Linked DNA regions of Saccharophagus degradans 2-40. The protein of the gene in region 2 binds, or shares a complex with, the protein of the main gene of each other region. Links are inferred from orthologs where the notes say so. Each region holds a gene or a part of one and is shown on either strand. Other genes may lie near its edges.

Region 1 (4,667 bases), 390 kb from region 2 along the record:
CTTCAAGATCTTCTGAGCATGAGTGAATGGCTTTAATAATATCGTCGTCGACCAAAATCTCTGCAAACGGCGAGAAATCATCGATGGTGGTTGGGTCTAACAGATAATTAGCTTCGCCATCGTTAACCTGAATTAACCCCGCAATAGGGTAATAGGTTTGGCTGCGCATAAATTCGGTATCTACAGCAAGTAACTTTTTACTTTGCCAGCGCTCGCAGCACTCTTCCAATTCTTCGACGGTACTTATCCAGTGAATGGGCTGTTTTACTAAATCGTCCGCCAAGTTATATCTCCTGTCTGCGACTAATAGCGTGCGCTAAGGTGCCGCCATCTACATATTCTAATTCGCCACCTATTGGTATGCCGTGTGCGATACGCGACACTTTTATACCTTGCGCTTTGGCCCGCTCCGAAATGTAGTGCGCGGTTGCTTCGCCTTCAATAGTTGGGTTGGTTGCAATAATCACTTCTTCTATTTCACCTTCGGCAAAACGGGAAGCCAATACATCCATACCTATTTCTTTGGGGCCTATGCCGTCGATAGGTGATAACCGACCCAGCAAGACAAAATAATAACCAGAGAACACCGCCGATGTTTCTATGGCGATTACATCTGCGGGGGTTTCTACTATGCACAGCTCTTTACGATTGCGACGTGCGTTGCTACAAATATTACACAGCGCTTGCTCTGTTAAAGTGCGGCACTGCTGGCAGCGGTGTACGTGCTCCACCGCTTTCGCTAAAACTTCCGACAGGTTTTGTGCCCCTTCTCGGTCGCGCTCGAGCAAATGGAGCGCCATGCGCTGTGCCGATTTTGGCCCCACGCCAGGCAAGTGTCGAAGCGAGTTGATAAGTTGATCTATAAGCGGACTAAACATGCCGTGGTGTATACCCAATAGTTTTTAGAATGGCATTTTAAAACCGGGAGGCATTTGCAAGCCGCCGGTAATTTCGCTCATTTTTTGCTTGGTAGCTTCTTCGGTTTTACGTACGGCATCGTTTACCGCCGCAGCTATTAAATCTTCCAGCATTTCTTTGTCTTCTTCTAAAACACTGGGGTCGATAGTTACTTTTCTTACATCGTGGCGGCCAGTCATTACAACTTTCACCAAACCAGCGCCCGCCTGCCCTTCGGATTCAATATTGGCCATATCTTCTTGCATACGGGCCATTTTTTCTTGCATTTCCTGGGCTTGTTTCATCATATCGCCAAGACCAATCATAATTTTTCTCCACGGTTAAACTCAACAACCAAGCTTTTGGCTATTGGTAGGTAACAGTTTCTTCAACGAGTGTTGCATTAAATTGTTGCTGTAGTGTTTGCACTACAGGGTCATCGTACATATTTTGTATGGCTGCCACGCGTTTTTCTTGATCTATACGTATGGCGTAAGCCGCTGGTGTTTCTAAATCACCCGGCAAGTTTTGCAGGTGGATAGCTGCTTTGATAGGCACACCAAAATAATCGCTTAATAGCGCAGATAACCTATCGCTGTGGCTCGGGTCGAAGAGGCTACTTTTTTGCTCGTCTAACGCGAAATCTAAATGATTATCTTCACGCCCAATTAGCACAGTGTTTGCAGCAGTACTTTGCAAAATACCCTTAACATTTAGCTGGTTGTATACACTTACCCAATGCGATGGGGTTAGCTCTTCTAAGCTTATTGGCGTAGTCACTACCGGCGCTGCATTTATGGGCGCGGCGGGGGTATTTTTCAATTGCTGTGCAGGTTTTGGCGGGGCACTTATGCCCTCCTTGCCCACAATGGCTTTTACCTGCTCACGCAGAGCATCCGCCGGCGTTTTAGCAGGGGCCGAAGTATTTACTTCCGGCTCGGCAACGGCTTGGGTTGACTCTGCAGCGGTTACCACAGTATGCATTGGCCCTAACGGCGCGGGCTCACTTGCGGGCACCTCTGCCTGAGCCTGTTGAGGCTCAGCTTGGGGCTTTTTTACAGGCTCTTGGGCCTCCTCGTAAGGCGGCATATTGTCGTAGTAATCTGCGGGTGGCGAATTGTCTTCCACCGTGTTTGGCGCAACGTTTTGCTGTGGCGGAGACGTCTGCGCTGGCGGGCTGGGCTCAGTCTGCTCGGGGGCCGCTTGAGCAGGTGCAGGCTCAACATTAGACGAGGGCTGCGGTGCTGCTTGAGCAGTCGGAGCCGCAGGAGCTGCAACAGAAGCAACGTCAGAACTACTAGCCGGCGCACTGGCGGGCTGTGCCTGTAGGCGCTGAGTAGGCACATCGGCCACACCTTGTGGCTTAAATGCCAGCATTCGCAGCAAAGTCATTTCAAAGCCGCTGCGCGGGTCGGGCGACAGTGACAAATCACGCCGGCCAATAAGGGCCGTTTGATAAAACAGCTGCACATCTTCAGGGGCAAGCTTACTCGCAAACTCCAATATTTGGGTGCGATCGCCGTAGCTGTTATCTAGCGCATCGGGTAGCGCTTGCGCAATAGCAATGCGGTGCAGCAGTGTTATGAGGTCGGCCAGAGCTACATCGAAGTCTGGGGCGTGTTCGGCAAATTTAGCAACCGACGTTAAAATTTGGCTGCCATCCCCGGCTATTAACGCGCCCACAAGGTTTTGCACTAGTTTGTGGTCAATGGTGCCAAGCATGGAAGCGACTTCGTCTTCGCTAACCTTGCCACCGCCAAACGAAATACTTTGGTCGGTTAAGCTTAGTGCATCGCGCATACTGCCATCTGCCGAGCGCGCCAACTGCCACAGGGCAGACTCCTCAAAGGGGATAACTTCTTTTTCTAAAATATGCGACAAATGGCCCACTATGCGCTCGGGGCTCATATTTTTGAGATTAAACTGTAAACATCGAGATAATATAGTTACCGGCAGTTTTTGCGGGTCTGTGGTTGCCAGTAGAAACTTCACATGCTCTGGCGGCTCCTCTAAGGTTTTAAGCAAAGCGTTAAAACTGTGGTTAGAGAGCATGTGCACCTCATCGATGAGGTATATTTTGTAGCGGCCGCGCGTGGGTGCATATTGCACGTTGTCGAGCAGCTCGCGCGTATCTTCTACTTTGGTGCGCGATGCCGCATCCACCTCGATAAGGTCGACAAAGCGGCCCTCACTGATTTCCACACAGGCACTGCATTCACCACATGGCTCGGAACTAACCCCAGTTTCGCAATTCAAACACTTAGCTAGAATACGTGCTATGGAGGTTTTGCCCACGCCGCGCGTGCCGGTAAACAGGTAAGCGTGATGCAGACGTCCGTGATCGAGGGCGTTAATAAGCGCGCGTAAAACGTGCTCTTGGCCAATCATTTCGCGGAAAGTGCGCGGGCGCCACTTACGGGCAAGTACCTGATAGCTCATTACAGCGTGGTTCTCTATTTTAAAGGAGTAGAAAAAGAAGCGATTATAGCCGCAGAGTGTACTGACTCACAAAGGCACACACCAGTTATTACGAATAGAATGCCAATGTTGACCAAACAAGCCGTGAATACACCGCTTAAATAGAAGGAGCAAACGATGAAAACCCTAACCGCACCTATCCGCTGGGGCATTATTGGCTGCGGCGACGTAACCGAAGTAAAAAGCGGCCCAGCCTTTTATAAAACCAAGCACTCTCAACTTGCCGCGGTAATGCGTAGAGATACCGCCAAAGCGCACGATTACGCCAAACGCCACGGTGTAGCAACGGTGCACGCCAGCGCTGAAGCGCTTATTCACGACCCCAACATTGATGCTATTTATATTGCGACACCACCGGCTAGCCACCTGCAATATGCGCTAGAAGTAGCTGTTGCGGGCAAACCCTGCTGCGTAGAAAAGCCTATGGCACTTAACAACAAACAGTGCGAAACCATGGTAGAAGCCTTTAATGAAGCGCAACTACCACTGTTTGTAGCCTACTACCGCCGCACCCTACCGCGCTTTTTAAAAGTTAAGCAGTGGCTAGATGAACAAGCTATTGGCGATGTGCGCCACATTAGCTGGAATTTTCGCAAACCACCTTCCGATACCGACAAAGCGAAACAAACAAATTGGCGCACCCAGCCCGATCAAGCGGGCGGCGGCTACTTTGTCGACTTAGCTAGCCACGGCTTGGACCTATTCGACTTTTTGCTCGGCCCAATTCACAAAGTGAATGGCTTTGCCGCCAACCAACAACAGCTTTATCAAGCGGAAGACGCCGTAACAGCTGCTTGGCAATTTAAAAGCGGCGTAACAGGCAGCGGTTACTGGAACTTTGGCGCCCGCACCCGTTTAGACGAGGTGGAAATAATTGGCAGCGCAGGCGAAATACGCTTTGCAATATTTGAAGACAAACCCGTAACACTAATGAATGAACAAGGGGAAACAACGGAAACCCTAGCGCACCCAGAACACATACAAACCTATCATGTGCAAGCTATGAACGAACATTTACTGGGTACAAGCACACATCCATCCCTTGGCGAATCTGCTGCGCGAGCCAATTGGGTAATGGATAAAATTTTGAGTGGAAAATAGAACAAGATTGGAGATGACCCAACCCAGCCACACCCCGGCACACAATTATACTACTACCGTTGCTCCCTTCCGGGCCTGGCGGGGTTCGTAGCGAATTGTTGCGGGGGGACCAAGCTGGGCCACCATAGCAAAGCGATTTTCATCGCCAATTGAGTAAACAAAGAGTTACTCAAGGGGTGGGCATTATCCCT
Region 2 (4,724 bases):
TTCGCAATGGCTTATATTTGAAAATAGAATTTAATAACGACAAATATGATTTCAGCTATTCCACAAATAACACCAAGTGGCAATCGGTAGGCGAAACACAAGATGGAACTATATTAAGCACGCAAAGTGCAGGCGGGTTTGTAGGTGCCACGCTAGGTATATTTGCATATACCGCGCACTAAAACACATAAACAATAGCTAATCGCTAGTAGCTGATTACTAGTGATTAGCTATTATGAGTTAGCTATTAGCGCTTCGCTGTTATTTTGTTCTTTTAAATAAGGTATGAAAATTATTTGTGGTGATTTCTGCTAACGACTCCAAACTAATGCCTTTTAAATCGGCAACAAATTGCGCGACCTCTCTTACATAACGCGGCTCGTTCGGTTTACCGCGAAATGGTACAGGCGCTAAGTAAGGTGAGTCGGTTTCTACTAGCAACCGATCTAATGGCATTTTTTTAACTACATCGCGCAGCGACTCGGCATTGCGAAAAGTCACGATTCCAGAGATAGAAATATAATAATTTAAATCCATCGCCGCCTTGGCCATTTCCCAATTTTCGGTAAAGCAATGCAGCACACCTGCAGACTCAGTGCTGCCGTATTCTTTTATTAAATCTAAAGTGTCTTGCCTTGCATCGCGCGTATGCACAATAACGGGCAAATCTAATTGGGCGCCTGCAATTAAGTGGTTAGCAAAACTTTGCTTTTGAATGTCTGCGTAGTCTTTACTGTAGTAGTAATCTAAGCCCGACTCACCTAGCGCAACAACTTTTGGCGCTTTGGCCCATTCCACTAACGTTTCTACACTCACAACTTCGCTGGTTACATCGGATGGATGCGTGCCCACAGAGCAAAATAAGCCTTCGTATTTACTGGCTATATCTACTACTTGCTGTTTATTCTCTTCGCTAATGCACACGCATAACATGGTTTTTACACCCTGCTCTTTTGCGGCAGCAATTGCGCCATCTAAACCGTCTTCGTAGCGACTAAGGTCTAATCGGTCGAGGTGACAATGGGAATCAACAAGCATTAATGTGCTCCAAAAAAGTAATAATTAAATGTGGGGTTTAACTAGAGGGTTGTACCAAGCAAGGTTTGCCAACTTGGTACACAAAAGAAGATACAACTATAAATAACACGCTACATGGTGTGGGTAGGTCTATCTGATTCTAGTGAACCTGCTAAGTAGTTTTCTATTTTGTTTGCGGCAATATCATCTTCACCGCTAAATTGTACGCCAATGCCCGCTGCTCGGTTGCCCTGTGCCCCTTTTGGGGTGATCCATATTACGCGGCCAGCTACAGGAATTTTCTCTGGCTCGTCCATTAAACTAAGCAACATAAACACTTCATCGCCCAACACATACGATTTATTCGTTGGGATAAACAGCCCGCCATGCTCTACAAATGGCATATAGGCCGCATACAGCACCGCTTTGTCTCGAATGGTGAGGGACAATATCCCGTTACGAGCACCGCCACCTATACCTTTCATCGCTTACTCCTCTGTTTTCGCCGTTACCTTAGTCAATTAACGCGAATGTGTCTATAGCTATACGAAGGGGATAATACACCACAAAATACCGCCCGCTCGTAACAAATGTGCAACCTTTTTTGAGTCTAGCAGCGAATTGTTAGCTTTTTGCTACCAACTGCCAATCCATCAGCAATTCTTCAATAAATAACGTTTGATTAAGGTTGGCATTGCGGATTAATTTAAGCTTTTGCTCACACAGCCGTTCTCTAAACCGAAATAGCATCTGACCAGAAACACGTGCCATATATTGGGCTAACGGCTGAATCGATTCCTGCCGCTGTTCGGCCCTTACGCTACTAGGTGCCAGCTTAGTTGTAATAAGGCTATCCACGAGGTTAAGCATTAACTCTACAAGCACTGGGGCGCTTATGCCGCCCAGCTGAGCAACCGCGCTTACGGGGCCACGTGTTTGGCTTGCTAGCTGCTCTAAACACGCCATGGCTTTTTGGCGTTGCTCTACGTATTCCGTTTTAAGCCACTCTACGCCTTTAAGTGGCGCACCGCCCGCTTCCCCTAGCAAAGGTATTGCAGCTTGGTGGCCATTTTCTTGCAGCCAACTTTGCGCCACATCGTAAGAGGGTGTGGTAAGCACAATACGTGCACAGCGGCTGCGAATGGTGGGTAGTATTTGGCTTTCTTGGAAAGTAATTAAAATAAGTACGGTATCCCCAGCAGGCTCTTCCAAGCTTTTTAGCAAGGCATTGGATGAATTATTATTCATCGCTTCGGTGGGCGTAACCACCACGACCTTTTTACCGCCCTGCTGAGCCGTTTTAGATACAAACTCGGTAACCCTGCGAATTTGGTCTATTTTAATTTGCTTGCCCGCCTCTTCTGGCGCAATCCAAAGTAAATCTGGGTGGCTGCCTGCTTGCAGCAATTGGCAGGCTCTGCACTTACCGCAGGCTATCCCCTCTAATGGCGATAAGCACAGCAGCAACTGCCCCATGGCTTTAGCTAGGGTATCCGACCCCAAACCTTCTTGCCCTGTAATTAACAGCGCGTGGGGAACCCGCTTTTGGGCTAACTTTTCTGCAAACTCGTCCCATACGGACTCGAGCCAAGGGTACGGCGGCATGGGCACTAAGCTCATTAAAACCTCTTAAATTGGCCTATTACCAATTGGTGGAATCGGGGGATAAAACGCACGTGCATAAAGTGCTGCGCGATTATATCGGGTATAGTGGCGCCTTTATACCTCATTGCCCAATACATATCGCCCACTTAACAAAACTATGCAAACCAACCTAGCACCGGCTCAATTCGAATTACTGCATTGCGACGAAGATATAGTTGTAGTGAATAAGCCTACCGACCTGCTCTCTGTGCCTGGGCTTGCATCGCCACAGAACCTATTTGATAGGGTAAAAGCGCAGTTTCCTACAGCGTTAGTGGTGCACCGTTTAGATATGGCCACCTCGGGCTTAATGATTTTTGCCCTAAATAAACCCGCGCAATCGCACTTAGGTAAACAATTCGAGCGCCGTACCATAAAAAAAATGTATGTTGCAGTGGTGCATGGGTTAGTTGAGCAGCAATCTGGTGAGATAAGCTCGCCACTTATCTGTGATTGGGAGAACCGCCCCAAACAGAAAGTAGACTGGCTACATGGCAAGCCAGCACTTACCCAATATAGCGTTGTAGACCGCAACACAGCCATGCAAGCTACGCGGGTACACCTATTCCCCCATACGGGTCGATCCCACCAATTGCGTGTACACATGCAGCAGATTGGCCACCCCATCATTGGCGACTACTTTTACGCCCCACAAGATGCCGACTCGTGTAATTCACGTTTGTTGCTGCATGCCCAAACACTCAATCTTAGCCACCCTACCAGTGGCGCAAATATTCACTTTGACTGCCCCGCACCATTTTAAATACCAATCATTGCTTTAGAATTAAAATAAGCATGATATTTTGATTACTTCCTCACAGTTGTCATACAAATAAACTGCAACACTTACACAGTTGTTAGCAGCACCCGCTCGTTAAGCTTTACCAAATAAAAAAGAGCAATCACAACACATCACGTTTGCGAAGACACATTCCAATAATAAGGAGACATAACCCATGTCGGCACTCACTCGTCCCAAATTTGGTGCACACACCAAACTGTTCCACGCTATAAAGCATGCGTTAACCCCCGTTATATTTTTAGGTGCTGCTGCTTTCCCACTTGCCGCTCACAGCCAATACAACATGGAAAACCTCGACCGCGGGTTGGTGGCCATAGATCGCAAAGACGGCAGCGTATTAGTAAGCTGGCGCTGGTTGGGGCAAGAGCCAGATAACACCAGCTTCAACGTATATAGAAACGGCACACTATTAACCAGCTCCCCCCTTACCAATAAAACAAACTTTGTAGATACCAGCGGCAACCCAAACGCTAATTACGCGGTAGAAGCCATAGTAAACGGCGCGAGCCAATCACTAGCCACCACACATGTATGGAGCGATATATACCGCACTATTCCGCTGCAAAGACCACCAGGTGGCACCACCCCCGACGGAGTGGCATACACCTATAGCCCCAACGATATAAGCGCAGCCGATTTAGACGGCGATGGCGGTTACGAGCTAATCGTAAAATGGGACCCCTCCAACGCAAAAGACAACTCGCAAAGTGGCTACACCGGCAATGTGTATCTCGACGCTTACGAAATATCTGGCGAGTTTATGTGGCGCATAGACCTAGGCCGCAATATTCGAGCAGGCGCCCACTACACGCAATTTTTAGCATTCGATTTTGATAGCGATGGCAAAGCAGAAGTTGCAGTTAAAACCGCAGACGCCACCAAAGACAGCCAAGGAGTAGTAATAGGAGACAGCAATGCCGATTACCGCAACAGTGCAGGCTATGTTTTATCTGGCCCCGAATACCTCACCATGTTTGAAGGCCAAACCGGTAGAGCGCTAAATACCGTTAACTACGTACCCGCGCGCGGCAGTGTTTCTAGCTGGGGCGACAACTACGGCAACCGTGTTGATAGATTTTTAGGTGGCGTAGCCTACTTAGATGGCCAAAACCCAAGTTTGATTATGTCGCGCGGGTACTACACCCGCACCGTGGTAGCAGCATGGGACTGGCGCAATGGGCAGCTTAGCCAACGCTGGGTATTTGATTCCAACACCAGTGGCAACAGCAGCTATGCAGGCCAAGGCGCGCACAGCCTTACC
Region 3 (4,722 bases), 2.1 Mb from region 2 along the record:
TACACCCACACCGTGCAAGCCGCCGGAAACCTTGTAGGTATTGTCATCAAACTTACCGCCTGCGTGCAGTACAGTCATAATTACTTCTGCTGCAGACACACCCTCTTCGTGCATTTCGGTAGGAATACCACGGCCGTTGTCCGACACGGTTACCGATTCATTAGGGTGAATTACAACTTTAATCTCGTTACAGTGGCCAGCCAAAGCTTCGTCGATGGAGTTATCTACAATCTCAAACACCATGTGGTGCAAGCCAGTACCGTCGTCGGTATCGCCAATATACATACCTGGGCGCTTGCGTACTGCATCTAAACCTTTAAGTACCTTAATACTGGAGGAGTCGTAATTGCGTTGTTCTTCACTCATATTATTTTCCTAAAACCTACATCACTGTGGGTAATATTATTGAGAAACCGTTACTTCACCTTGTTTCACGTGAAACATTTTTATTGCTTCGTTCTTTTGTAGGGGCCATACAGACGCTAACTTATTCGCGTCCACCCCTGTAACAAATACCTGCGCACCTAAATTACTTAGCCAGCCACTGAGTATAGCTATATGATTTGCATCCAACTCGGAAGGCATATCATCTAACAGGAACACCGGCGTGCGCCCTATTTGTGTTTTGTAAACTTGCGCTTCTGCTATATGCAAAGCGTTAATTACTGCCTTCTGCTGGCCGCGAGATAAAACCTCTACTGCAGGCGAGCCATTAGCTGTAATTTTTAAATCAGATTTATGCGGGCCTAAGATGGTGTAGCCTAGTTTTCTATCACGCGCGAAAGCCTGCTCTAACTGTTTTGGAAAGCTTAGCTCCCCCTCTTTCCAACCCGGCTGATAAGCCAACGTTAAATCTACGTTATCCGCAAACTTACACTCACCCATAAGCGCTTTAAACGCCTGAATAAGCGGTGTTATACACTCAACACGGCATTCATCTATGGTAGCCGCCAACCCTGCGATTTGCTCATCCCAGGGGCGTAGGTCGGAATAGGCTATTTTATCATGTCGCAGCAAACTATTCCGTTGTTTTACACATTTAACGTAGTTTGCCCAAGCTGTTTTGAATTCATGTTTCACGTGAAACACTAACCAATCAAAGAACTTGCGCCTAGCTTTAGAGCCACCCTCTAACAAAGCAAAGGTATGGGCATCTATTATCTGAACAGGTAAGTTGGTGGCGAGCTGAGCGGATGACTTTGCACTTAAACCATCCAACTTAGCTGTGCTCTTGCCAGACCACTCGCGTTGCACACCTACCTTAAATGCGTCACTACCTTCTACCGTGGCAAACACAGTAAATGCTGTAGTTGTGTCTTGAATCAGACGTCTGTACTTGTGGGTACGAAAGGATCGACAGTGAGCAAGTACGCTTATAGCTTCTAACAGACTGGTTTTACCCGAGCCATTTTCACCGTAAACAAGGTTGAGCGTTGGGCTTGGTGTTATATCTACCAAGCCCAAATTGCGAAACTGCTGTACTTTTAAGTTCGAGAGATGGGGCACTAAAGCGGCCTAAGAACTAAAGGGAGGAAAATAACCTATCGGAATAGGTTATAGACGCATTGGCATTACTACATATACAGAGTCGGCGTTTTCTGGCTCTTCTAGCAAAGCACTGCTATTAGAATCAGAAAGCGTCATTTTAATCTTGTCTGTATCTAGTACGTTGGTTACATCTTGTAGGTAGCTAACGTTAAAACCTACCTCAATTGAGTCACCTTCATACTCTACGGCTACTTGATCCTCAGCTTCTTCTTGCTCTGGGTTGTTAGCAATAATAGTAAGCTGGCCAGTTTCTAATAGAAGACGCACACCGCGGTATTTCTCGTTAGAAAGAATAGCTGTACGGGCAAATGCTTGTTTTAGTACAGCGCGCTCACCCAATACAATCTTGTCCCCACCCTTAGGTAATACGCGCTCGTAATCTGGGAACTTGCCGTCTACAAGCTTGGAGGTAAAGGTGTATTCAGTAGTGGTAGCACGAATATGGTTAGGGCCCATAGTTAGCTCAACATTTTCTTCTGAATCGTTAAGCAAGCGCGACAATTCAATAACACCCTTACGCGGCAAAATTGCCTGTACTGGCTCTGCTACATCTATATTGATTGGGCGAGTACACATGGCTAATCGGTGGCCATCGGTAGACACTACACGTAAAGCTCCTGCTCGCACTTCCCACAACATACCATTTAAGTAGTAACGAACATCTTGCTGCGCCATAGCAAACGCAGTGCGATCAATAAGGCGCTTAACCTCTTTTTGCTCGCAGCTAAAGTTAATATCGTTGCTGCCCTGCTCTACCGCTGGGAATTCATTGGCAGATAAAGATGAAAGCGTAAAACGACTGCGGCCACTTTTTACAGTAACTTTCTGATCATCAAGCGTAAACTCAATAACTGAACCGTCTGGTAGTGCACGACATATATCTAGGAACTTCTTAGCGGGTACAGTAATTTCGCCTTCGCTAATTGCCTGATCGACAGTTACGCGGCCCACAATCTCTACCTCAAGGTCTGTACCTGTAAGCGACAACTGCTCGCCTTCTAATACAATCAATACGTTTGCCAACACGGGCAATGTTTGACGACGCTCTACCACACCGGCAACCAACTGTAGTGGTTTAAGAATAGTTTCACGTGAAACAATGAATTTCATGGGAGGTTCCCTTTATATGTCCTGAAAAATTGCTATGTAATACTGCTATAGATTCGTTACGTTTTTTACGGGTTAACCTTAAGGGTTAAGCTCTCTAACAACTAAGATGTTATTTATATAAGTTGCTATTTATATTAGATATTTTGATAACCCGTAGGATACCACTGGGCACCCAGCGCAGGTAGCGTTAGGTGGTGAGTGTACGCAAAAGATTCTTAACATCTTCTCTAATATCTGCGTCCGACTCGATCATTTCTTTAATTTTACGGCATGCGTGCAAAACCGTTGTGTGGTCTCGCCCACCAAACGCTTCGCCAATTTCGGGCAAACTGTGGTGTGTTAGGTCTTTCGCTAAATACATTGCCACTTGCCTAGGCCGTGCTACTGAACGGCTGCGCCTTTTAGAGTGCAGATCCGATACTTTAATTTTGTAATACTCGGCTACTACGCGCTGAATGTTATCGATACTTACTAGGCGGTCTTGCAGGGCCAACAAATCTTTAAGTGCTTCGCGCACAAGCTCTACCGAAATATCTCTGCCGGTAAAGTGGGCATTGGCTATCACACGCTTTAGTGCTCCTTCTAACTCACGCACGTTAGAGCGTATACGCTGGGCAATAAAGAATGCCGCGTCGTTAGGTAAAGGGGCGCCCACCTGCTCTGCTTTGCGCTTTAATATTGCCACGCGGGTTTCTAACTCTGGCGGTTCGATAGCAACAGTTAACCCCCAGCCAAAGCGGGATTTGAGACGCTCCTCTAAGCCATTGATTTCTTTAGGGTATCTGTCGCAGGTTAAAATAATTTGCTGACCGCCTTCCAAAAGCGCATTAAACGTATGGAAGAACTCCTCCTGCGACCGTTCTTTACCTGCGAAGAACTGAATATCATCAATAAGTAATGCATCTACCGAGCGGTAATAACGTTTAAAATCGTTAATGGCGTTTAACTGCAGCGCTTTTACCATATCGGCAACAAAACGCTCAGAATGCAGGTAAACCACCTTGGCACCGGGCTTGCGCACACAAAGCGCGTTACCTACCGCGTGCATTAAGTGAGTTTTACCTAAACCTACACCGCCATATATAAAAAGCGGGTTATACGAACCACCGGGGTTTTCTGCTACCTGCGTGGCAGCGGCCAAGCCAAGCTGGTTGGATTTACCCACAACAAAGTTATCGAATATAAAGGTAGGGTTAAGATTAGACTTGTGCTGTAAACCGCCCTCTACATCCACTTTATCTACTTTGCCCTGCCCCATAGGGTTATCGTTATAGGGTTGCGCGAAAGATTCAGTGTTGTAGCCATTATTAAGTGGCGCTGGCGGTGCAGCAGGCAATAATTCAACCTGGGCCATTTGCGACTCGGCTGGCATTTCAACCGCTGGCTGCTGGGGTTGCCGACTATAACTATTTGAGGGTTGGCTTGACGCTATATTTTGTCGCGGCGCCTCTTGCTGCCTTTTTTGCCGTGCAGCAACACCTTGGTTGGTTTCAAAGCTAGTGGAACGTCTAGGCGCAACACTAATTTCTACGCTAGTAATAGGATGGTGATCGGCGGAGGACAACAGCTCATCTATACGGCTTTTAAACTTGTCGTTCACCCAATCCAATACAAAGCGGTTAGGCGCAATTAAGTGGAGCTGATTACTGGCTTCTGCTTGCTGCACACGCAGGGGGCGTATCCAGGTATTAAACTGTTGTGCCGGCAATTCACTTTGCAAACTAGAGACACATTGCTCCCACGCAGATTCAGGCAATTCCATAACTCCAAACTTATAACTTTAAAACGACAAACAAAAACATTGCTACAGCGAAAGCTGTAGAGCCAAGAGCACAACACAACCAGCCCCGACTAATATCGGCAGAGACAACTGCGCACACCCTATTAGATATGGTGAATAAACAACCAACTACACTATGAAACTTAGATAAAAGGGACCGCTAAAAAGAAGACCCAAGGTATAAATTGGCGTGAAACACCTACAATGTTATTTTACGCGCCAAAAACCTTAAAGAAGACGGACATTTTACTGCTTTAAACAAAACTTATCCACAACCCATTTGA

What was found.
Region 1: the proteins of SDE_RS08650 (region 2) and dnaX are in contact, whole or in part, in a cryo-EM structure (PDB 8GIZ), measured with the Escherichia coli proteins. The link is inferred for Saccharophagus degradans 2-40 from one-to-one orthologs.
Region 3: the proteins of SDE_RS08650 (region 2) and dnaN are in contact, whole or in part, in a cryo-EM structure (PDB 8GIZ), measured with the Escherichia coli proteins. The link is inferred for Saccharophagus degradans 2-40 from one-to-one orthologs.

What each region holds. Positions count from the first base shown.
Region 1 is NC_007912.1:1,729,300-1,733,966, reverse strand. Bases 801-3,723 are described here. They hold dnaX (DNA polymerase III subunit gamma/tau), read right to left. Parts: upstream 3,337-3,723; coding sequence 1,264-3,336; downstream 801-1,263. Other genes in these bases: SDE_RS06995 (Gfo/Idh/MocA family protein), read left to right, coding at 3,493-3,723; SDE_RS07005 (YbaB/EbfC family nucleoid-associated protein), read right to left, coding at 903-1,223; recR (recombination mediator RecR), read right to left, coding at 801-878. Also shown: rnd (ribonuclease D), read right to left, coding at 1-283; more of recR, read right to left, coding at 285-800; more of SDE_RS06995, read left to right, coding at 3,724-4,476. UniProt on the Escherichia coli protein: Part of the beta sliding clamp loading complex, which hydrolyzes ATP to load the beta clamp onto primed DNA to form the DNA replication pre-initiation complex.
Region 2 is NC_007912.1:2,118,185-2,122,908, reverse strand. The notes cover bases 640-3,619. They hold SDE_RS08650 (DNA polymerase III subunit delta'), read right to left. Parts: upstream 2,638-3,619; coding sequence 1,642-2,637; downstream 640-1,641. Other genes in these bases: SDE_RS23195 (cellulose binding domain-containing protein), read left to right, coding at 3,618-3,619; SDE_RS08645 (RluA family pseudouridine synthase), read left to right, coding at 2,780-3,424; SDE_RS08655 (PilZ domain-containing protein), read right to left, coding at 1,149-1,502; SDE_RS08660 (TatD family hydrolase), read right to left, coding at 640-1,038. Also shown: SDE_RS08665 (glycoside hydrolase family 43 protein), read left to right, coding at 1-182; more of SDE_RS08660, read right to left, coding at 262-639; more of SDE_RS23195, read left to right, coding at 3,620-4,724. UniProt on the Escherichia coli protein: Part of the beta sliding clamp loading complex, which hydrolyzes ATP to load the beta clamp onto primed DNA to form the DNA replication pre-initiation complex.
Region 3 is NC_007912.1:81-4,802, reverse strand. What follows is about bases 607-3,584. They hold dnaN (DNA polymerase III subunit beta), read right to left. Parts: upstream 2,659-3,584; coding sequence 1,555-2,658; downstream 607-1,554. Other genes in these bases: dnaA (chromosomal replication initiator protein DnaA), read right to left, coding at 2,846-3,584; recF (DNA replication/repair protein RecF), read right to left, coding at 607-1,506. Also shown: gyrB (DNA topoisomerase (ATP-hydrolyzing) subunit B), read right to left, coding at 1-366; more of recF, read right to left, coding at 403-606; more of dnaA, read right to left, coding at 3,585-4,420. UniProt on the Escherichia coli protein: Confers DNA tethering and processivity to DNA polymerases and other proteins. Acts as a clamp, forming a ring around DNA (a reaction catalyzed by the clamp-loading complex) which diffuses in an ATP-independent manner freely and bidirectionally along dsDNA.